3 regions of the Streptomyces sp. NPDC048106 genome follow, and region 2 is predicted to be linked to each of the others. Evidence: predicted binding sites of a transcription regulator. Region 2 holds the regulator's gene; each other region holds the start of a gene.
What was found. The regulator HrcA, encoded in region 2, represses chaperone genes, less so after heat shock. The targets are predictions, from matches to a motif close to TTNGCACTCNGNNNNNCNGAGTGCNAA.
Positions count from the first base shown of each region.

Region 1: groL (chaperonin GroEL) is a predicted target of HrcA. The motif match lies at 1,916-1,942, and genes of this name have one in related genera.
Region 3: groES (co-chaperone GroES) is a predicted target of HrcA. The motif match lies at 3,844-3,870, and genes of this name have one in related genera.

Region 1 is NZ_JBEZND010000056.1:35,973-43,582, forward strand. It holds gene thrC (threonine synthase) at 1-884, shown strand, start outside; gene AB0927_RS36900 (MoaD/ThiS family protein) at 881-1,159, shown strand; gene AB0927_RS36905 (cold-shock protein) at 1,603-1,806, shown strand; gene groL (chaperonin GroEL) at 2,104-3,729, shown strand; gene AB0927_RS36915 (NADH:flavin oxidoreductase) at 3,957-5,081, shown strand; gene AB0927_RS36920 (hypothetical protein) at 5,133-5,714, opposite strand; gene AB0927_RS36925 (class I SAM-dependent methyltransferase) at 5,832-6,479, shown strand; gene AB0927_RS36930 (PTS transporter subunit EIIC) at 6,384-7,610, opposite strand, start outside.
Region 2 is NZ_JBEZND010000027.1:39,117-46,726, reverse strand. It holds gene AB0927_RS25485 (PDZ domain-containing protein) at 1-1,283, opposite strand, end outside; gene AB0927_RS25480 (hypothetical protein) at 1,329-1,832, opposite strand; gene AB0927_RS25475 (16S rRNA (uracil(1498)-N(3))-methyltransferase) at 2,008-2,754, opposite strand; gene AB0927_RS25470 (nitronate monooxygenase) at 2,751-3,839, opposite strand; gene dnaJ (molecular chaperone DnaJ) at 3,926-5,062, opposite strand; gene hrcA (heat-inducible transcriptional repressor HrcA) at 5,063-6,079, opposite strand; gene AB0927_RS25455 (MBL fold metallo-hydrolase) at 6,248-6,970, shown strand; gene AB0927_RS25450 (DUF3097 domain-containing protein) at 7,182-7,610, shown strand, end outside.
Region 3 is NZ_JBEZND010000010.1:82,242-89,851, reverse strand. It holds gene AB0927_RS13180 (LCP family protein) at 1-730, shown strand, start outside; gene AB0927_RS13175 (methyltransferase domain-containing protein) at 744-1,925, opposite strand; gene AB0927_RS13170 (polysaccharide deacetylase family protein) at 2,017-2,955, shown strand; gene AB0927_RS13165 (hypothetical protein) at 3,154-3,774, shown strand; gene groES (co-chaperone GroES) at 4,017-4,325, shown strand; gene groL (chaperonin GroEL) at 4,447-6,069, shown strand; gene AB0927_RS13150 (VanZ family protein) at 6,422-6,844, shown strand; gene AB0927_RS13145 (DUF3293 domain-containing protein) at 6,762-7,292, opposite strand; gene AB0927_RS13140 (ester cyclase) at 7,382-7,610, opposite strand, start outside.

The sequences.
Region 1 (7,610 bases), on a different contig from region 2:
CCCTGGAGGCGGCGCGCGCCTTCGGCTTCACCACCCTGTCCTGCTCCTCCACCGGCAACCTGGCCGGCGCCGTCGGCGCCGCCGCCGCCCGCGCGGGCCTGCGCTCCTGCGTCTTCATCCCGCACGACCTGGAGCAGGGCAAGATCGTCATGGCCGCGGTCTACGGCGGTGAACTCGTCGGCATCGAGGGCAACTACGACGACGTGAACCGTTTCTGCTCCGAGCTGATCGGCGACCCGGCCGGCGAGGGCTGGGGCTTCGTCAACGTGAACCTGCGGCCGTACTACGCCGAGGGCTCCAAGACCCTGGCGTACGAGATCTGCGAGCAGCTCGGCTGGCGGCTGCCCGACCAGATCGTGGTGCCGATCGCCTCCGGCTCCCAGCTCACCAAGATCGACAAGGGGCTCCAGGAGCTGATCAAGCTGGGCCTGGTCGAGGACCGGCCGTACAAGATCTTCGGCGCCCAGGCCGAGGGCTGCTCGCCGGTGTCGACGGCCTTCAAGGCGGGCCACGACGTGGTGCGGCCCCAGAAGCCGGACACCATCGCCAAGTCCCTCGCCATCGGCAACCCGGCCGACGGCCCCTACGTCCTGGACATCGCCCGGCGCACCGGCGGCGCCGTGGAGGACGTGACGGACGAGCAGGTCGTGGCCGCGATCAAGCTGCTGGCCCGCACCGAGGGCATCTTCGCCGAGACGGCGGGCGGCGTGACCGTCGGCGTGACGAAGAAGCTCATCGAGAACGGCCTGCTCGACCCGGCGAAGACCACCGTCGTCCTCAACACCGGCGACGGCCTGAAGACCCTCGACGCGGTGGCCGGCACCGGCCTGACCGCCACCATCCGTCCGACCCTGGACTCCTTCCGAGAGGCTGGCCTCGCATGAGCGTGACCGTTCGCATCCCCACCATCCTGCGTACCTACACCGGCGGACAGGCCGAGGTCGCCGCCGAGGGCACCACCCTCGGCGAGGTCATCGAGAACCTGGAGAAGAACCACACCGGCATCGCCGCCCGCGTCCTGGACGACCAGGGCAAGCTGCGCCGGTTCGTGAACGTCTACGTCAACGACGACGACGTCCGTTTCGAGCAGGGCCTGGAGACCGTCACTCCGGACGGCGCGGGCGTCTCCATCATCCCGGCGGTGGCCGGCGGCTGCTGACCGGATGATCGATCATTACCTTGGGTAATGACGGTCACCGAAGGTGTCTAGGATTGCCCTCTCCGTGAGAGAAGCGGAGGGGGCAATTCTGTGTGATTGAGCGCGGTAGAGTTGGGGAACGCGCCCCCGAGCCATCGAGGGGGACCCCTCGATTCCCTTCCGCGGGCCCGATAAGAAGTAGCCAAAATGCACGGGCTTTCCGCGGCTTTTGCGTCTTTTACGGGGCCCGACTTGCCCTGAATTCAGATGAATTCTCCCCACATTCCGGATCGTTCGCGTCCAGAATTCTCGTCCAATTGACCTGTTGCAGACGGCAGTTGGACAGATACATTCAGCCGCGGTCGACGCGTTCCGGCGCACGCCCCCGCCGAATTGGGGGTGAGGTCTGACCCGGGTCCGCGAAGTGCGGATCTGTGCAAGGGCCAGTAATAGGGGAGTTAGGCATGGCTCAGGGCACCGTCAAGTGGTTCAACGCGGAGAAGGGGTACGGCTTCATCGCGGTCGACGGTGGTGCGGACGTCTTCGTCCATTACAGCGCCATTCAGATGGACGGCTACCGCACCCTGGAGGAGGGCCAGCGAGTCGAGTTCGAGATCTCGCAGGGCCAGAAGGGTCCGCAGGCCGACATGGTTCGCGTCGCCGTCTGAACGTTTCTCTGCCGAAGGGCCCGCACCTCACACGGGGTGCGGGCCCTTCGGCGTGCCCGCCCGGCGCGTTCGCCCGCGGCTGACGGGGCCGATGTACCCGCCGCAGGCGCTTGCACTCGACCATGCCGAGTGCTAATCATTGCGTTAGCACTCTGAAGGTGAGAGTGACAACGAAGGACCGGGTCGGTGAGGTCCGCGGGCCGTGTGGGGCAAGGAACCACAGGCCGGCGAACCGTCCGTCGCGGGCGCGGGCGCGGTCCGAAGGAATCACCCCCAGTCCTGGAGGGACCACTTCACATGGCCAAGATCATCGCGTTCGACGAGGAGGCGCGGCGCGGCCTCGAGCGCGGCATGAACCAGCTCGCGGACGCCGTCAAGGTGACGCTCGGCCCCAAGGGTCGCAACGTCGTCCTCGAGAAGAAGTGGGGCGCCCCCACGATCACCAACGATGGTGTCTCCATCGCCAAGGAGATCGAGCTCGAGGACCCGTACGAGAAGATCGGCGCCGAGCTGGTCAAGGAAGTCGCCAAGAAGACGGACGACGTCGCCGGTGACGGTACGACCACCGCGACCGTGCTCGCCCAGGCCCTGGTCAAGGAAGGCCTGCGCAACGTCGCCGCCGGCGCCAACCCGATGGCCCTGAAGCGCGGTATCGAGAAGGCCGTCGAGGCCGTCTCCGCCGCCCTGCTGGAGCAGGCGAAGGACGTCGAGACCAAGGAGCAGATCGCCTCCACCGCGTCCATCTCCGCCGCCGACACCCAGATCGGCGAGCTGATCGCCGAGGCCATGGACAAGGTCGGCAAGGAAGGCGTCATCACCGTCGAGGAGAGCAACACCTTCGGCCTGGAGCTCGAGCTCACCGAGGGCATGCGCTTCGACAAGGGCTACATCTCCGCCTACTTCGCGACCGACATGGAGCGCATGGAGGCGTCGCTTGAGGACCCGTACATCCTCATCGCGAACTCCAAGATCGGCTCCGTCAAGGACCTGCTCCCGCTCCTGGAGAAGGTCATGCAGTCGGGCAAGCCGCTGCTGATCATCGCCGAGGACGTCGAGGGCGAGGCCCTGTCGACCCTGGTCGTCAACAAGATCCGCGGCACCTTCAAGTCCGTCGCCGTCAAGGCCCCGGGCTTCGGCGACCGCCGCAAGGCCATGCTCGGCGACATCGCCATCCTCACGGGCGGCGAGGTCATCTCCGAGGAGGTCGGCCTCAAGCTGGAGAACGCGACCCTGGACCTCCTGGGCCGCGCCCGCAAGGTCGTCATCACCAAGGACGAGACCACCATCGTCGACGGTGCCGGCTCCTCCGAGCAGGTCAACGGCCGTGTCAACCAGATCCGCGCCGAGATCGAGAACAGCGACTCGGACTACGACCGCGAGAAGCTCCAGGAGCGCCTGGCCAAGCTCGCGGGCGGCGTCGCGGTCATCAAGGCCGGTGCCGCCACCGAGGTGGAGCTCAAGGAGCGCAAGCACCGCATCGAGGACGCCGTGCGCAACGCCAAGGCGGCCGTCGAGGAGGGCATCGTCGCCGGTGGTGGCGTGGCCCTGCTGCAGGCCTCCCAGGTCTTCGAGAAGCTGGAGCTCGAGGGTGACGAGGCGACCGGCGCCAACGCCGTGCGCATCGCCCTGGAGGCCCCGCTGAAGCAGATCGCCGTCAACGCCGGCCTCGAGGGCGGTGTCGTCGTGGAGAAGGTGCGCAACCTGACCCCGGGCCACGGCCTGAACGCCGCGACCGGCGAGTACGTCGACCTGGTCGCCGAGGGCATCATCGACCCGGCGAAGGTGACCCGTTCCGCGCTGCAGAACGCCGCCTCCATCGCCGCGCTGTTCCTCACCACCGAGGCCGTCATCGCCGACAAGCCGGAGAAGGCCGCCGCGGCCGCTCCGGGCGGCGGCATGCCGGGCGGTGACATGGACTTCTGATCGACTCTGGTCGATCGGTTTCCGTACCGAGGGCGGCACCCCCTGTCACAGGCAGGGGGTGCCGCCCTCGGACTTTCCCATGTACCGCCGGCGTGGCCCGTGTCACAGACGGCCGATTCCGGGTGCGGGAATGCTGGCCTTTGCACGACGGCTTACTTAAGCGTCTATAACAATGCACGTTCACATACCGCATGGTCAGCAACAGCCCCTCCGAGGAGACCCCACCCGTGACCGTCGACACGCCCGCCGCCTCCCGCGCGGCCCGGATACTCTCCCGCCCCATCGCCCTCAACGGCCTCACCGTCCCCAACCGGATCGTGATGGCGCCGATGACCCGGATGTTCTCCCCGGGCGGCGTCCCCGGCGAGAACGTGCGCTCGTACTACTCCCGTCGTGCCGCCGCGGGCGTCGGCCTGATCGTCACCGAGGGCACCTACGTCGGCCACGAGTCGGCCGGCCAGAGCGACCGCGTGCCCCGCTTCCACGGCGAGGAGCAGCTCGCGGGCTGGGCGAAGGTGGCCGAGGACGTGCACGCGGCGGGCGGCACCATCGTCCCGCAGCTGTGGCACATCGGCACCGTGCGCAACCAGGGCGACGCCCCTTACCCGGACGCCCCCTCCCACGGTCCCTCCGGTCTGCGCCTGAACGGCACCGCGGACGCGACGCCCATGACGCAGGCCGACATCGACGCCGTCATCGGCGCCTTCGCCGAGGCCGCGGCGTCCGCCGAGCGCATCGGCTTCGACGGCGTGGAGATCCACGGCGCCCACGGCTACCTCCTCGACCAGTTCCTGTGGGAGGGCACCAACCGCCGCACGGACGCCTACGGCGGCGACCCGGTCGCGCGCACCCGGTTCGCGGCGGAGATCGTGGCGGCGGTCCGCGAGGCGGTCTCGCCCGACTTCCCGATCCTCTTCCGCTACTCGCAGTGGAAGCAGGAGGCGTACGACGCCCGGCTCGCCGAGACCCCGCAGGAGCTGGAGGCGATCCTGACCCCGCTCGCCGCGGCCGGCGTCGACGTCTTCCACGCCTCCACCCGCCGCTACTGGCTCCCCGAGTTCGACGACTCCGACCTCAACCTCGCGGGCTGGACGAAGAAGCTCACCGGCAAGCAGACCATCACCGTCGGCTCGGTCGGCCTCGACGGCGACTTCACCGGCGCCTTCGCCGGCGAGGGCTCCCCGGTGCAGGGCATCGACGACCTGCTCGACCGCCTGGAGGCCGACGAGTTCGACATGGTCGCGGTCGGGCGCGCGCTGCTCCAGGACCCGCAGTGGGCGGCGAAGGTGCTCGCCGGCCGGGTGGCGGAGCTGGCGCCGTACGACGCGGCGTCGCTGAAGACGCTGAGCTGAGGCGTGCTTCCGAGGCCGTGCCGCTGAGGCCCGTGACTCCGATGCCGTGCCTCAGACGCCGCCGATGTTGCCGTTCAGCGGCTCGATGTCGACGCGCACCGGGGTGCCCCACACGCGGAGCACCTCGTAGTCGGTGAACTCGTGCACGAGCCGGTACGCCATCGCGGGCCGCGCGCCGCGCCGCTGGGCGGCGAGGTAGGCCTCGGCCTCCTGGCGGTCTCGCCGGGGGGTGCCGCAAAGCTGCCACTCCTGCCCGTTCCACAGCTCCGGCAGCCAGCGCTGCTGGGGCTGTGGGCGGTCGCCCCGGACGCCGTACCGCGACGGCGCGGTGGCCACCGGCTCCGCCGGGCCCGGCCTGCCCTGGTACTCCGACCGGCGGGCGGCCCGGCGCCGCGTCTCGCACAGCAGACACAGGTCCGGCGCGCTCTCGTCCACCGGGCCGTGCGGATGCTCGGCGCAGCGCGTGGCCGGCGCGTTCGTCCCGACGCTCTCCTCCAGCAGGTCCAGCGCCCTGCGCAGATCCGTCCTGATCTCGTGGAGCCGCCCGTCCGGTGTGTCGGCGGCCAACGCCTCCCCGTGCTCGCCGAGCAGCCGAAGCGCTCGGCCCAGGGCGGTCAGCTGGGCGTGATTCATGGTGGTGGTTCCGGTCGGTAGGCGGGTTCCTTGTCCCCCCAGTGTCCAGGATCCCGACGGCGGGACGGCGGGGCTTCACCGTGGCTCCCCAAGGGGAGGCCGTGATGGGGTGGGGCCATGACGAATCTGACGGGGCGGTTCTTAGGCGGTCTTCAGCGGCTCAACGCGGCCTACCCCTGGGATCACAACGCCCATTACCACCCCTGGCTGCTGCGGCAGTTGCCCAAGCGCTTCGGGCGGGCGCTGGACGTCGGGTGCGGAGCCGGGGAGCTGGCCCGGCTGCTGGCCGCGCGGGCGGAGCGGGTGGAGGCGGTCGACACCGATGCGGAGATCCTGGAGCGGGCACGGGAGCTGGGCGGGGCCTTCGAGAACGTCCGGCACACGCTCGGCGCCGCCCCCGACGCGCTGCCGCCCGGCCCCTACGACGTCATCACCTGCGTCGCCGTCCTGCACCACCTCCCCTTCACCGAGGCCCTCACCCGGTTCCGGGCGGAGCTGGCGCCCGGAGGGACGCTGGTCGTCGTGGGATGCGCGCGGGACGAGGACGTCCGAGGGGCCGCCTCCTTGCCGCTCAACCCGCTGTTCGGGTGGGTGAAGAACCGGGGGCGGGCCGCCGTGCGGCGGCCCGTGACCATGACCGCGCCCACCCGGCAACCGGAGATGGACTTCTCAGAGATCGCCGGGCAGGCTCGCCGGCTGTTGCCCGGCGCCCGGCTGCGGCGGGGGTTCTTCTGGCGGTACACCCTGGTGTGGCGCGCGCCCTGAGAGGGTGACGTACGTCGCCAGGAAGCCGACCAGGTAGCCGGTGAGCAGGCCGCCCGCGTAGACCGCGGCGGTCGCCGCCGGGCCCCGGTTGCCCGCCAGCAGGGGGAAGAGGGCCCAGCCCGAGGGGCCGATCGCCGTCGCGCCGACCTTCGTGCCGAGCATCGCGAAGCAGCCGATGAAGGCGCCGCCCGCCGCGCCGCCCGCGCAGGCGGTCAGGAAGGGGCGGCCGAGGGGGAGGGAGACGCCGTAGATCAGCGGTTCCCCGACGCCCAGGAGGCCGGCGGGCAGGGCCGAGCGGATCGTCGTACGCAGGGACAGGTCGTGGCGCAGCCGGACGTACACCGCCAGGGCCGCGCCCACCTGGCCCGCGCCCGCCATGGACAGCAGCGGCAGCAGGACGGTGTAGCCCTGCTGCTGGATGAGGGTGGCGTGGATGGGGATCAGGGCCTGGTGGAGGCCCAGCATGACCAGGGGGAGGAAGAGGCCGCCCAGGAGGAGGCCGGCCAGCGCGCCCGTTGCCGTCAGGAGCCAGTTCACCGCCGTGCCGATCGCCGAGGCCACCGTGCCCGCCGTGTACATCAGGCCGTACAGCGTGATCAGGCCGGGGACGAGGACCGTCACCGTCGGGGTGAGGAGGACGTCCAGGGGGTCGGGGACGCGGCCACGGCAGAACCGTTCCACCCGGGTGGCGAGGAAGGCCGCCGCCAGCGCGCCGAGGACCCCGCCCTGGCCGGGGGCGAGATGGGCCCCGAACGCCGTCACCTCCGCCACGCCCGGGTACACGACCACCGCCGCCACCGCCGCGCCCAGCACCGGGGTGCCGCCGAACTCCCGCGCCGTGTGGTAGCCGACGAACACCGCAAGCAGCGCCATGAAGGCCGAGGCAACCGTGGTGAGCGCGGGGGTGAGACCGGGCAGCCAGCCGGCGTTCCTGAGCAGGCCGTTGAGACCCGCCAGGATGCCGCAGCCGATCAGGGCGGGGATGAGCGGGACGAAGACGTTCGCGATCCGGCGCAGGGCGGTCTTGAGCGGGGTGGCCTCGCGGCGGCGCGGGGCGGCCGGGAGCCGGGCCGCGCCACCGCGCTGCGGGGTGGCGGCTGGGGGGCCCGTGTCCGTGCCGTCGCGCTGCGG
Region 2 (7,610 bases):
CGGACGTCGCCGTCCTCGCTGCGGTCGACCTCGCGGACCTCGCCGGTCTCCCGCTCGACCAGGAGCAGCCGGCCGTCGTGGGAGGCGACGGCGGCGCGGCTGCCGTCGGGGGCCATGGCGAGTTCCAGGACCCGGCCGAGGCGTCCGGCGGCGAGCCGACGCGGGGTGGCGCCGAGGGCGGGGCCGGTGGCGGGGGCGAACTCCAGGGCGTCGTCGCCCTCGGCGTCGGTGACCCAGACGACCCATTCCTCGCCGTCGGCGCGGAAGGTGCGGGGCAGCCGGGTGCGGACGCCGGGTTCGGCGGCGAGGGCGCGCACCGGGCCGGAGCGGTGGGTGACCCAGTGGACGGTGCCGCGCAGGCCGACGGCGCTGCCGCGGGCGGTGTGGTCGGGGGCGGCCGAGCCGAACCAGTGGGAGGTGTTCACCTGGAAGGGCTGGAGGTCGACGCGGGGGCCGCCGAGGCGGATGTCCAGGGGGCGCGGGGTGGCGCCGTCGAGGTCGTCCAGGAGCCACAGCCGGCCGGCGCTGGAGTAGACGACGCGGGTGCCGTCGGTGGCGGCGTGGCGGGCGTAGAAGCCGTCGAGCGGGGTGTGCCGGCGCAGCTCGGAGCCGTCGGCGCGGGAGGAGTAGAGGGCGCCGGTGCCCTCGTGGTCGGAGAGGAAGGCGATGCGGTCGCCGGCCCAGAGGGGGTACTCGATGTTCCCGTCGAGTTCCTCGTGCAGCCGGGCGAACTCCCCGTCGCCCTCCCGGTCGATCCACAACTTGCCCGCGGTGCCGCCGCGGTAGCGCTTCCACCAGGCCGCCTCGCGGCCCATGGGGGCGGACAGCAGCACGGGGTGCGGGCCGTGGGCGAGGTCGCCGACGGGGCCGTAGGGCAGGGTGGTGGCGGGTCCGCCGTCGAGCGGGACGGCGCGGGCCCAAGTGCGGCGCGCGCTCGGCTGGCCGGTGGTGCTCAGCGCGAGGACCTGGCCCCCGGGGGTCCAGCCGCGCACCTGTGTCTTCCAACTTCCCCAGTACGTCAGGCGTTTGGCGGGTCCGCCGGCCACGGGCGCGATGTGCACCTCGGGGGCGCCGTCGCGGGTGGAGGTCCAGGCGAGGGTGGTGCCGTCGGGCGAGATGCGGGGGTGGTTCACCGGGATGTTGTCGGCACTGGCCCGCCATGCGCGGCCCCCGTCGAGAGGGGCGAGCCACACGTCGTCCTCGGCGACGAAGGTCACCAAGTCGCCGTGCAGGTGCGGGAATCGGAGGTAGCCGGAGGTTCCTGTCGAAGCGCCCTGAGTCACCCCGTCACCTTACGCAGCGGCCGCCGTCCGCGCGCCCCTTTCGGATCACTTGCCCTGCACGGGCCGGCAGTTGGGGTCGCCCTGGCACCAGACGGTCCGGGTGACGGTGACCGTCACGGCGGGCAGCGGTCCGACGGTCGTGTAGCTGGGCGGGCGGTACGTCGGCCCCGGCGCGGCGTCGCAGTCGCCGAGCCCGCTGACGTGGAACACCTGCTTCCCGCCGACCCTGGCCCGCAGATCCCCGCGCACGCAGGCCCCGTCCACGGCCCGGGTCACCTCTCCGTTCACGGTGATCTTCCGCCGGTCGCCGGTCTCCCCCTGGCAGTCGACGGAGACGACCGTGCTCTCCCCGGTCTCCCCCAGCGAGGCCGGTGAGGCCGGTGAGGCCGTCGCCCCGCCGCTCCCGCCCGCGCCGCCGGTGCAGTTGAGCCAACTGACGTCCACATCCGCCTGTTCCAGTCGCGCGGTGGCGGTCATCCGGGTCGTGTAGGCGACCCCCGCCGACCCGAGCACGTCCGGCCGGCACCCCGCGACGGCGACTCCGGCCACGCAGGCGATCCCGGCAACCGCGACCACTCGCGGCCGAATCCACATGAATGCCCCCATGTACGGCAGAGTGCCACCGCGCGGGACCGGACGGAAGCCCGGGCACGGCGACTCACCCGTTCGGCGTGCCGGTTCCTCCGAAGCGGCGTACACCGGGGGGCGGTTGCCGCCCTCGGGTTCAGGACCAGCGGCCGGTGCGTCCCAGGAGGAGGGCCGCGGCGGCGGTGCCCGCGGTGGAGGTGCGCAGCACACTGGGCCCGAGGACGTACGCCTTCGCGCCCGCCTCCTCGAAGAGCGCCAACTCGTCGCGGGAGACGCCCCCTTCGGGACCGACGACCAGCACGATCTCGCCCTCGGCGGGCAGCGGGGCGGTGGCCAGCGGCTCGCTGGTGTGCTCGAAGTCGGAGTGCAGCACCCCGGCGAAGTCTGCCCCGGCCAGAAGTGCCGCGACCTGCTTGGTGGTTGCCGCGTCCGCGATCTCCGGGAAGCGGACCCGCCGCGACTGCTTGCCCGCCTCGCGCGCGGTGGCCCGCCACTTGCCGAGCGCCTTCAGCCCCCGCTCGCCCTTCCACTGCGTGATGCAGCGCGCGGCCTGCCACGGCACGACGGCGTCGACGCCGACCTCGGTCATCGTCTCGACGGCCAGCTCCCCCCGGTCCCCCTTGGGCAGCGCCTGGACGACCGTGATCCGGGGCCGCGGCGCCGGCTCCTCGGACACCTCCGGCATCCGGACGACCAGCCGGTCCTTGCCCTCGCTGCCGAGCACCTCGCACACCGCGTAGCGCCCCGCGCCGTCGGTGAGCACGACCTCCTCGCCGGCCTCCAGCCGCTTGACCGACACCGCGTGCCGGCCCTCGGGCCCGTCCAGGACATAACGGTCGCCGTCCGCGGCGAAGTCGGGTACGACGAAGACGGGCGCGGTCATCGCGAGCCACCGCCGATCACCGGGCGGGACGCCAACCGCGCGCGGGCGTCGGCGAGTTCGGCCGCCAGCACCTCCACCAGTCGGCCGGCGGGCAGTTCCCTGGCCAGCCGGTGGCCCTGCCCCGCCCACAGCGCCAGGCCCTGCGCGTCCCCGGCCCTGGCGGCCGCCTTGCGCAGCGGCGAGGTGAGATGGCTGATCTCCGGGTAGGCGGCCGGCGCGTACGGTCCGTGCTCGCGCAGGAAGCGGTTGACCAGGGCGCGCGCCGGGCGGCCGGTGAACGCGCGGGTCAGCTCGGTCCGCGTGAACAGGGGGTTGGTCAGCGCCTGCTTGTGCACCTCGGGCGCGCCGGACTCGGGGGTGGCGAGGAAGGCGGTGCCCAGCTGGGCCGCGCTCGCGCCCGCCGCGAGGACGGCGGCGATCTGGGCGCCGCGCATGATGCCGCCGGCGGCGACGACGGGAAGGCGCACGGCCTCGCGGATCTGCGTGATCAGGGACAGCAGGCCGATGCCGGCGCCGTCGTTCTCCGGGGTGTCCCGGTGCGTGCCCTGGTGACCGCCGGCCTCCACGCCCTGGGCGATCACCGCGTCCGCCCCGGCCCGCTCGACCGCGACGGCCTCCTCGGCGGTGGTGGCGGTGACCAGGGTGACGGTCCCCGCGCGCCGCAGCCGCTCCAGCGCCTCCCGGCTCGGCACGCCGAAGTGGAAGGAGACGGCCGGCACCGGATCGTCCAGGAGCACCGCGAGCTTGGCGTCGTAGCCGTCGTCCCGGCCGCTGTCCGGATCGCCCAGCTCGGTCTCGTACCAGGCGGCCTCGCCGGCCAGCTGATGGGCGTAGACCTCGACCGCGCCGCTCTCCGAGTGCTCCGGCTGCGGCATGAACAGGTTCACGCCGAAGGGCCGGTCCGTGAGGCTCCGCAGCCGCTTGATCTCCTGGTACATGCCGTCGGCCGTCTTGTACCCGGCGCCCAGGAACCCGAGCCCGCCGGCCTCGCCCACGGCGGCGGCCAGCTCCGGCACGGAGACACCCCCCGCCATGGGGGCCTGCACGATCGGGTGACGGAGAAGATCGGTCAGCACGGAGGACATGACCGCATGGTGTCATGTCCTCCGAACAAGTCCGAATCGGGTGTCTCCACCGGCATATTCCGCGGCATATTCCGCTACACGCCCGGTCAGCGCCCGTTGAACGCGTCCTTCAGCCGCGAGAACAACCCCTGCTGGCCCGGCTGGAACTGGCCCTGCGGCCGCTCCTCGCCGCGCAGCTTGGACAGCTCGCGCAGCAACCGCTCCTGCTCGGGATCCAGCTTCGTCGGCGTCTGCACCTCGACGTGCACGATCAGGTCGCCCCGGCCGCCGCCCCGCAGATGCGTGACGCCCCGGCCGTGCAGCGGGATCGACTGCCCGGACTGGGTGCCGGGACGGATGTCGACCTCTTCGAGGCCGTCCAGCGTCTCCAGCGGCACCTTGGTGCCGAGCGCCGCCGCCGTCATCGGGATCGTCACGGTGCAGTGCAGGTCGTCGCCGCGCCGCTGGAAGGTGGAGTGCGGCAGCTCGTGGATCTCGACGTACAGGTCACCGGCCGGACCGCCGCCGGGGCCGACCTCGCCCTCGCCGGCGAGCTGGATCCGGGTGCCGTTGTCGACGCCGGCCGGGATCTTCACGGTCAGCGTGCGACGCGAGCGGACCCGTCCGTCACCGGCGCACTCCGGGCACGGCGTGGGGACGACCGTCCCGAAGCCCTGGCACTGGGGGCACGGCCGCGAGGTCATGACCTGGCCCAGGAAGGACCGGGTGACCTGCGAGACCTCACCGCGGCCGCGGCACATGTCGCACGTCTGCGCGGACGTGCCCGGGGCCGCGCCCTCCCCGTTGCAGGTGTTGCAGACGATCGCGGTGTCGACCTGGATCTCCTTGGTCGTCCCGAAGGCCGCCTCGTCCAGTTCCACCTCGATCCGGATCATCGCGTCCTGGCCGCGCCGGGTGCGCGAGCGCGGCCCGCGCTGCGACGCCGTGCCGAAGAACGCGTCCATGATGTCCGAGAAGTTGCCGAAGCCACCGGCCCCGAAGCCGCCCGCGCCGGCGCCGCCGGACTGCGAGAGGGGATCCCCGCCGAGGTCGTAGACCTGCTTCTTCTGCGGGTCCGACAGCACTTCGTAAGCGGCGTTGATCTCCTTGAACCGCTCCTGGGTCTTCGGATCGGGGTTGACGTCCGGGTGCAGCTCGCGCGCGAGCCGCCGGAACGCCTTCTTGATCTCATCCTGCGACGCGTCGCGGCGCACGCCGAGAACGGCGTAATAGTCCGTGGCCACTTACGACTCCGCCAGGATCTGTCCGACGTACCGTGCCACTGCGCGTACCGCTCCCATCGTTCCCGGGTAGTCCATGCGGGTCGGTCCGACCACGCCGAGCTTGGCAACCGCCTCGCCGCCCGAACCGTAGCCCACCGACACCACGGAGGTTGAGTTGAGTCCTTCGTGGGCGATCTCGTGCCCGATGCGCACGGTCATGCCCGGATCCTTCGCCTCGCCGAGGAGCTTGAGGAGCACGACCTGCTCCTCAAGGGCCTCCAGGACGGGCCGGATCGTGAGGGGGAAGTCGTGTCCGAAGCGGGTGAGATTGGCGGTGCCGCCGATCATCAGCCGCTCCTCGTTCTCCTCGACCAGTGTCTCCAGAAGGGTGGAGAGCACCGTGGAGACCGTACCGCGATCCTCGTGTTCGAAGGCGTCCGGCAGGTCCTCGACCAGCTGCGGCACGTCCGCGAACCGGCGGCCCGCGACCCGGCTGTTGAGCCGCGCGCGCAGGTCCGCGAGGGACGCCTCGCCGAAGGGCGCCGGGCAGTCGACCATCCGCTGCTCGACCCGGCCGGTGTCCGTGATCAGCACGAGCATCACGCGCGCCGGGGCGAGCGCGAGCAGTTCCACGTGCCGCACGGTGGACCGGGTCAGGGACGGGTACTGCACGACGGCGACCTGGCGGGTCAGCTGCGCGAGCAGCCGCACCGTGCGCGCCACGACGTCGTCCAGGTCGACGGCGCCGTCCAGGAAGTTCTGGATCGCTCGCCGCTCGGGCGCGGTCATCGGCTTGACGCCCGCGAGCTTGTCGACGAACAGCCGGTAGCCCTTGTCGGTGGGGATGCGCCCCGCACTGGTGTGCGGCTGCGCGATGTACCCCTCGTCCTCCAGGGCCGCCATGTCGTTGCGCACGGTCGCCGGGGACACGCCCAGGCTGTGCCGCTCGGTCAGGGCCTTGGAGCCGACCGGCTCCTCGGTGCCGACATAGTCCTGGACGATGGCGCGCAGCACCTGAAGTCTGCGTTCACTCAGCATTCGCGCGCACCTCCAGCACGTGTTCCCGGCCCCTCGGCCGCCCTCTTGTGTCCGTCCTGGCACTCTTCGCATGCGAGTGCCAGAGTTCCCCGGCCCAGTGTACGGCCGTGGGGTACGCACCCGGCAAGGTCGGTGCCCCTTCCGCCTCCCTCCGGCTAGCGTCGCGGTATGACGGTGACTTGGGAAGAGCGGGGCTGGGAGCGGCTGACCGCCGGGGTCGGGCGGTGCCGGCTGCCGGGCTGGGACTGCACGGCGGGGCTGGTCCTGGGCGCCGGGGCGGCGCTGATGGTGGACGCCGGGTCGAGCCTGGCGGAGGGGGCGCGGCTGCGCTCGTCGGCGGAGGCGCTGGCGGGCGGGCGTGTGACCCATCTCGCGCTGACCCACGTGCATTTCGACCACGTCTTCGGGACGGCGGCGTTCGCGGGGGCGGCGGTCTACGCGGCGGTGGGGGCGGACACGCTGTTCCTGCGCGGGCGGGACGAGCTGCGCCACGACGCCGTCCACCACGGGCTCCCGGCGGCGGATGCGGACGAGGCGGCACTGGCGCTGGTGCCGCCGAAGCACCTGGTCTCCGGGGAGCGGACCGTGGACCTGGGCGCGGGCCGCCAGGTGCTGCTGGCCAACGTCGGCCCCGGCCACACGGCCCATGACCTGGTGGTCCTGGTACCGGGCGATCCGGAGGTGGTGTTCTGCGGCGACCTGGTGGAGGAGTCCGGCGAACCCCAGGCGGGCCCGGACGCCGTACCGTCGCGCTGGCCGGACGCGCTGGACCGGCTGCTGGCGCTGGGCGGCGAGGACGCGCTGTACGTGCCCGGTCACGGCGCGGTGGTCGACGCGGCCTTCGTACGACGCCAACGGGACGCGCTGGCCACGCGTTTCGGCGTGTCGTGAGCGCCGCGCCGCCGCTTCTCCTATCGTCATCCGAATGCGCCCGCCCGTCTCCCACCACCGCCCTTCCAACGAGGGCCCTTCGGACCCGCACCCCCCTCTGCCCGTCTCCCACCACCGCCCTTCCAACGAGGGCCCTTCGGACCCGCACCCCCCTCTGCCCGTCTCCCACCACGGCCCTTCCAACGAGGGCCCTCGGGGCCCGCGCCCCCGCGTGTACTCGCCCGACCTGACCCCGCCGTGGAAGAAGCCGCAGCCGGTGCCGGAGGTGCCCGCCGAGCCGGGGCTGGTCGTGGAGGAGCCCGGCACCGGGTTCTGCGGGGCGGTGATCCGCTGCGAGGCGGGCACGGTGACCCTGGAGGACCGCTTCGGCAAGCACCGGGTGTTCCCCCTGGAGCCCCGCGGCTTCCTCCTGGAGGGCCGGGTGGTGACCCTCGTACGGCCCTCGTCCGGCCCGGCGCGCCCCGCCCGCACCGCGTCCGGCTCCGTCGCCGTGCCCGGCGCCCGCGCCCGCGTGGCCCGCGCCGGCCGCATCTACGTCGAGGGCCGGCACGACGCCGAACTGGTCGAGAAGGTCTGGGGCGACGACCTGCGCGTCGAGGGTGTCGTCGTGGAGTACCTGGAGGGCGTGGACCACCTCCCC
Region 3 (7,610 bases), on a different contig from region 2:
CAGTTCGGGCGCCCGCTCGGACACCGCGATGGTGGTGCACCTCGACGCGGGCCGCACCCGCGCCACCGTGGTCAGCATCCCGCGCGACACCCTCGTCACCCGCCCCTCCTGCCCGCTGCCCTCCGGGGGTTCGACGGCGGTGGCGTACGGCTCGATGTTCAACAGCGCCTTCTCGGTGGGCGGTCCGGTGTGCGCGGTCAAGACGGTCGAGTCGGTCACCGGCGTGCGCATGGACCACTTCATCGAGATCGACTTCTCCGGCTTCGCCAAACTGGTCGACGCGCTCGGCGGGGTCGACGTCACCACGGGCCAGGACATCGACGACGACAAGAGCCACCTGCATCTGAAGGCCGGATCGCATCACCTCGACGGCAAGCAGGCGCTGGCCCTCGCCCGCACCCGGCACGGCATCGGCGACGGCAGCGACCTCGGCCGCATAGGTCTCCAACAGCTCCTGGTGAAGGCCCTGTTGGAGCGGATATCCGGCACGAACCTGCTCACCGACCCGACCAGGCTGTACCGGGTCGCCGACGCGGTCACCAAGAGCCTCACCACCGACACCGGCCTCGACTCGCTGGACGAGCTGACCGAGTTGGGCAAGAGCCTGAAGGGGCTCGGCGCGGACCAGGTACGGACCGTGATGATGCCGGTCGTCACGGCGCCCTCGGACCCCAACCGGGTGATCGCGAAGGAGCCGGACGCCGGGAACCTGTGGGCGTCGCTGCGCTGACCGCCCGGCCGGCTCAGGGGCCCGCCGGCGGCCGGGCGGGCCCGCCGACCAGCATCGTGGGCGCCCCCGCGACCCGGGTGAGGAACACGGTCGCCGCGTTCGGCCCCTGCGGTCTGACCTTGCGCCGCAGCTCCTCCGGCTCGACCGCCGACCCGCGCTTCTTCACGGTCAGCGTCCCGACCCCGCGCTCGCGCAGCAGCGCCTTCAACTTCTTCACGTTGAAGGGGAGTTGGTCGGTGATCTCGTAGGGGGTGGCGTACGGGGTCGGGTGCAGCTCCGCGGCGGTGACGTACGCGATCGTCGCGTCGATCAGCCCGCCGCCGACCTCCTCGGCCACCTCGGCGACCAGGTGCGCGCGGATCACGGCGCCGTCCGGCTCGTACAAGTACCGGCCCACCGGCCGCACTTCGGGATCCGGCAGCCCCCGTCCGAGCAGGGTGCGCGGGCCGGGCAGCAGGGTGGCGCGCACCGCGCCCGGCGCCCCGGTGCCGAACCAGAGCACCGCCTCCTTCACGTCGCCGCCGTCCGAGATCCACTCCGCCTCGGCCTCGGCGGGCACCGCCTCGTGCGGGATGCCGGGGGCGATCTTCAGCGCGGCGCGCGGCGCCCGGCGGGCGGCGGCCACGGCCCAGGACAGCGGCGGTGAGTACGCCTCGGGATCGAAGATCCTGCCCCGCCCGCCGCGTCTGGCCGGGTCCACGAACACGGCGTCGTACCCCGCGGTGTCCACCTCCGTGACATCGGCCTCCCGCACCTCGATCAGGTCGCCCAGGCCGAGGGCCTCGGCGTTCGCCCGCGCCACGGCCGCCGTCAGCGGGTCCCGGTCCACGGCGAGCACCCGGATCCCGGCCCGCGCCAGCGCGATGGCGTCCCCGCCGATCCCGCAGCACAGGTCGGCCACCGAGGACACCCCGAGATCGGTCAGCCGCCGGGCCCGGTACGCCGCCACGCTCGCCCGCGTCGACTGCTCGACCCCGTTCGGCGTGAAGAACATCCGCTCCGCGTCCGCCGCCGCGAACTTGGCCGCCGCGCGCTGCCGCAGCCGGGCCTGGCCGAGCGCGGCCGACACCAGTTCGGCGGGGTGGTCGCGGCGCAGCCGGGTGGCGACGGCGAGCTCGTCGGCCGGGGCGGTGCCGCGGACCTCCGCGAGGAGGGCCCGGCCTTCGGGGGTGAGGAGAGGAGCGAGGTCGTTCACCGGGTCATTGTGGGCCAGTCGGTGGATGGCGCGCGTCACGGCGGCGTTGTCGGCGGGGGCGCGCGGGCGGGGCCTGCGAAGATCCAGCACCATGCGACTAGTAGTACAAAATGACAAAAACCGGGCGTTCGGGTCCGGGGTGACACCCGGCCGCCGGAAGCGTGGCGTCGCCCTCGGCTGCGGCGCCGCCGTCCTCGCCGCCACCGCACTCGTCACCGGCTGTTCCGGGTCCGGGCCGGACGCCGTCCGCCCGGCGGCCGGGCAGGGCGCGGCCGGCCACGCGGCCCCGGACCCCCGCGCCGCCGAACACACCCGCATGGTCGCCGCCGCCAGGCGCTGGGGCCTGGACGAGGTCCCGATCGCGCCCCCGCCGCCCCCCGCGGTCAAACCCACCATCACCGCGCGCGCCGGCTTCGAGGTCGACCACCAGGACGACTGGGACCTGCCGCCGGTCTTCACCACGGTCCCGACCAGGAACAAGGTCGTCTTCCTCACCATCGACGACGGCTCGGAGAAGGACCCCCGGTTCCTGCGGATGATGCGGGACCTGAAGATCCCCTACACCGCGTTCCTCAGCAACTACCTGGTCAAGGACGACTACGGCTACTTCCGCACGGCGCAGTCCTACGGGAACACCGTCGACAACCACACCCTCACCCACCCCTATCTGCCGGGGCTGTCCTACGAGGAGCAGAAGCACGAGATCTGCGACATGCAGGACATCATGCTCAAGCAGTACGGCAGACGCCCGACCGTCTTCCGGCCGCCCTACGGCAACTACAACCAGGACACCCTGGTCGCCGCCAAGTCCTGCGGCATCAAGTACGCCCCGATCTGGAACGAGGAGGTGTACGTCGACCACTGGGAGTACCGCGAGGACGACCAGCGCCTGCGCCGGGGCGACATCGTCCTCACCCACTTCCGCGGCCGCAGCGACTGGGACGGCACCATGGTCGACGACATGCGCCGCTTCCTGAACAAGGTCACGCGTGAGGGGTACGCGGTGGCGCGCCTGGAGGACTACCTGTGAGGTGGGCGCCTCCGCGGCGGGGTCGGGGTCGGGTGGGCTGTCGGTGGAGCGGGTGCTCGAAGTGCGAGTGGTCGAGGGGAAGCCGGAAGGGCTTTCGTTCGGCCGGGTGGGCGGATGGTCTTCGGTGAGGCGGTCGGGAGTCCGGGCGGCCGGCCGGGCGGACGGCCGGTGGCGAAGCGGGCGCCCGGGGCGGCGCCCGTGAGGCGGCGCGTGCGGGGCGCGGCCGTGGTGTGCGCCTGGGTGCTCGCCCCCACCCTGTTCCTCACCGGCTGCGCCCCGTCCGTCGCCCCCATCGAGCGCCTGGGCAAGAAGGCGGCGGAGGGCGTACGCCCGCGCGCCCATCCCCTGGCGGCGCCCCCGTCGGGCCGCGCCCTGCCCCCGGTCGTGGACCACGTCCCCACCCGCGACCGGGTCGTCTTCCTCACCTACGACGCCCCCGACCACGACCCCCGCTTCACCGCCACGGTCCGCCGGCTCCGCCTCCCGGTGAGCCGGTTCACCCCCGAACGCACGACCCTCGCGGGAGCCTCGTACGCCGCCCAGCGCGCCGCGCTCTGCGCCCGCCGCACCCGGCTCCTGCGCCCGCCCCGGGGTGCGTACGACGCGACGACCCTGCGCGCGGCCGCCGACTGCGGCGTCACCGGCATCGTGCTCTGGCGGGCCGTCCTGACCCCGGCGGGCCTCGCCTACCCCCGAGGGCCCCGCCACCTCCGCCCCGGCGACATCGTCCGGCTGACCCCCGGAGCCGCCACGGCCCCTCTCCTGCGGGCCATCCGGGAGCGGAACCTGACGGCCGGAAACCTCCGGGACTACCTGTAGAACGACCGGCCGACACCGCTCACCGGACGACCGCGCGCACCCGGGATCCGGCCGACGCGCCACGCGTCATTGGCACTCCGCTTGACCGAGTGCTAATCCCGGTCATAGTCTCGGCTCTGGCACTCCCCACTGGAGAGTGCCAACAAAGCGACGGGCAGGTCCGGCACCCGCGACGACGGATCGACCTGGTCGCCACCTCAGACAGTTAACCCCGTGAGATCTCCGAAGGGGGAGGTCGGATCGTGACGACCGCCAGCTCCAAGGTTGCCATCAAGCCGCTCGAGGACCGCATCGTGGTCCAGCCGCTGGACGCCGAGCAGACCACGGCCTCTGGCCTGGTCATCCCGGACACCGCGAAGGAGAAGCCCCAGGAGGGCGCCGTCCTCGCCGTGGGCCCGGGTCGCTTCGAGAACGGCGAGCGGCTTCCGCTCGACGTCAAGGTCGGCGACGTCGTCCTGTACAGCAAGTACGGCGGCACCGAGGTGAAGTACAACGGCGAGGAGTACCTCGTCCTCTCGGCTCGCGACGTTCTCGCGATCATCGAGAAGTAACTCACCCCGAGCAAACCTTTGCACTGAGCTGCGCCCCTGGCCCCCGCGACCGATAACGAAGCCGGGCGCCCGGGGCGCAGTTCGTCTTTTACCCACAGATTTCGAGAGGGCTCCCGCTGTCATGGCGAAGATCCTGAAGTTCGACGAGGACGCCCGTCGCGCCCTCGAGCGCGGCGTCAACAAGCTGGCCGACACGGTGAAGGTGACGATCGGCCCCAAGGGTCGCAACGTCGTCATCGACAAGAAGTTCGGCGCCCCCACCATCACCAACGACGGTGTCACGATCGCCCGCGAGGTCGAGATCGAGGACCCGTACGAGAACCTCGGCGCGCAGCTGGTGAAGGAGGTGGCGACCAAGACCAACGACATCGCGGGTGACGGCACCACCACCGCCACCGTGCTCGCCCAGGCGCTGGTGCGCGAGGGCCTGCGGAACGTCGCCGCCGGCGCCTCCCCGGCCGCCCTGAAGAAGGGCATCGACGCCGCCGTCAAGGCCGTCTCCGAGGAACTGCTCGCCACGGCCCGTCCGATCGACGAGAAGTCCGACATCGCCGCCGTCGCCGCGCTGTCCGCCCAGGACCAGCAGGTCGGCGAGCTGATCGCCGAGGCGATGGACAAGGTCGGCAAGGACGGTGTCATCACCGTCGAGGAGTCCAACACCTTCGGTCTGGAGCTGGACTTCACCGAGGGCATGGCCTTCGACAAGGGCTACCTGTCGCCGTACTTCGTGACGGACCAGGAGCGCATGGAGGCCGTCCTCGACGACCCGTACATCCTGATCCACCAGGGCAAGATCGCCGCCATCGCGGACCTGCTGCCGCTGCTGGAGAAGGTCATCCAGGCCGGCTCCAAGCCGCTGCTGATCATCGCCGAGGACGTCGAGGGCGAGGCCCTGTCGACCCTGGTCGTCAACAAGATCCGCGGCACCTTCAACGCCGTCGCGGTGAAGGCCCCCGGCTTCGGCGACCGCCGCAAGGCGATGCTCCAGGACATGGCCGTCCTCACCGGCGCCACCGTCATCTCCGAAGAGGTCGGCCTCAAGGTCGACCAGGTCGGCATCGACGTCCTCGGCTCCGCCCGCCGCGTCACCGTCACCAAGGACGACACCACGATCGTCGAGGGTGCGGGCAAGCAGGAGGACCTGGCCGGCCGCGTCGCGCAGATCAAGGCCGAGATCGAGAACACCGACTCCGACTGGGACCGCGAGAAGCTCCAGGAGCGCCTCGCGAAGCTGGCCGGCGGCGTGTGCGTGATCAAGGTCGGCGCCGCCACCGAGGTGGAGCTGAAGGAGAAGAAGCACCGTCTGGAGGACGCCATCTCCGCGACCCGCGCCGCGGTCGAGGAGGGCATCGTCTCCGGTGGTGGCTCCGCCCTGGTGCACGCGTCCAAGGTCCTGGAGGGCAACCTCGACAAGACCGGCGACGAGGCCACCGGTGTCGCCGTGGTCCGCAACGCGGTCGTCGAGCCGCTGCGCTGGATCGGCGAGAACGCCGGCCAGGAGGGCTACGTCATCGTCTCCAAGGTCAAGGACCTGGAGAAGGGCCAGGGCTACAACGCCGCCACCGGCGAGTACGGCGACCTGGTCAAGGCCGGCGTCATCGACCCGGTCAAGGTGACCCGTTCCGCCCTGGAGAACGCCGCCTCCATCGCCTCCCTGCTGCTCACGACCGAGACCCTGGTCGTCGAGAAGAAGGAAGAGGAAGAGCCGGCCGCCGCGGGCCACAGCCACGGCCACGCCCACTGACGCAGGTCGGTAAGGCCCGGTAAGCAGTACGTCACTTCGCCCCGTCGCTGTGCGACGGGGCGAAGTGCTGTCCGGGGGCGGCCTTTTCACCGAATCGGCTGTCTGCCGCGGGCTTTCGGGGGAAACCGGAGCGAAGGAAGGAGTCGTCTCCCGCAGTCGTTGACGACTGGAGGACCACATGGCCCGCACCCCGTCGTACTTACGCGAGGCCTCTTTTGGCCGCGCGCCCTGGACGAGTCGCCTTGCCCGATTCGGCCGCCGGCACCGGAGCCGGCACCGGAAGCGGAGCGGGAGCCGGGGCCGGAGCGGGACAGGGGCGCACGTGCTTCCGCTGCCCGTCCGGTTGCTGGCGATGCTGTGCGCCTTCGTCCTCATGGTGGCCTTCGCCGTCGTACTGGCCAAGATCACTCTGGAACCGTCCCCGGCTTCCGTCTCCCTGGCGCACGCCAACCTGCGTCCCGGCCGCTCCCTGAAGGCCTATCTGGACCAGCCCGAACTGCGGGACGCCGTCAAGCAGATCGGCGGCAACATCCTGCTGGGCGTGCCGTTCGGCGTGCTGGTGCCGGTGCTCGCGCCGGGGGCCCGGGGGATGTGGCGGGTGCTGCTGCTGACCGCGACCGTGATGCTGCTGGTGGAGACGGCCCAGGGCGCCCTGGTCACCGGGCGGGCCTTCGACGTGGACGACGTCATCCTCAACACGTGCGGCGCGTTGGTCGGTCATCTGCTGATGGGTCGCAGGCTGGGGCGGGTGCACAAGCGCCGCGGGAGTTCCTGACGCACCTCTCGGACGCCGTCCAGCCGCTCACCGACACGGTGTCGGTTTCGCACGCGAGGACACGCCAGGCGCCGGGAGTCCAGGCGAAGACCGCGTCCTGCCCGAAGCGGCGGCCCAGCTCACGCGCCGCGGTGTCGCCCAGACCGACGACGGCGACGCTCTCCTCGCGGTGCGTGCCGCTCGTGTCGCCGCCCTCGGCGGACCACCAGGTGAGCCCACGGCGACGGACCTCACGGAGCAGCAGGCGGTGAGCGCGGGCATTGGCGTCGGGGGACGCGGTGCGGCCACGGGGGTTCCAGGCGGTGATCACATGGACGGTGGCGCCGCCGGCCGCTTCCGGGAAGGAACCCTCGGCGGTGCCGGTGGGACGTGGCGCGACGTGAACCGTCCGGTCCGGGAAGCGGATCTCGACGACCGCGCTCCGGTAGCGCTCCCAGTTGCGGGGCATGACGGCTGCGCCGATGACGTGCACAAGGGCCTCCTGTGGAACTGCCTTTTCAGCCGTTCAGTATCACCCGGCTCCCCGCGCCGCGTCCCTCACTGCTCCAACTCGTCCAGCGCGCCCAGCTGCTGCATCAGTCCAAGCTGGTCGTGCTGCCACCAGGTTTCGGTGACCTTGCCGTCGGGGCCGAAGCGGAAGAGGGTCATGCCGGTCATGGTGACGCGGCGGCCGGTGGCGGCGATGCCGAGGAAGTCGCCGGTGTGGGTGGCCCGCCAGGTCCAGCGGGCGCAGGCACGGTCCTCCTGGGTGAGGACGTCCTCGACG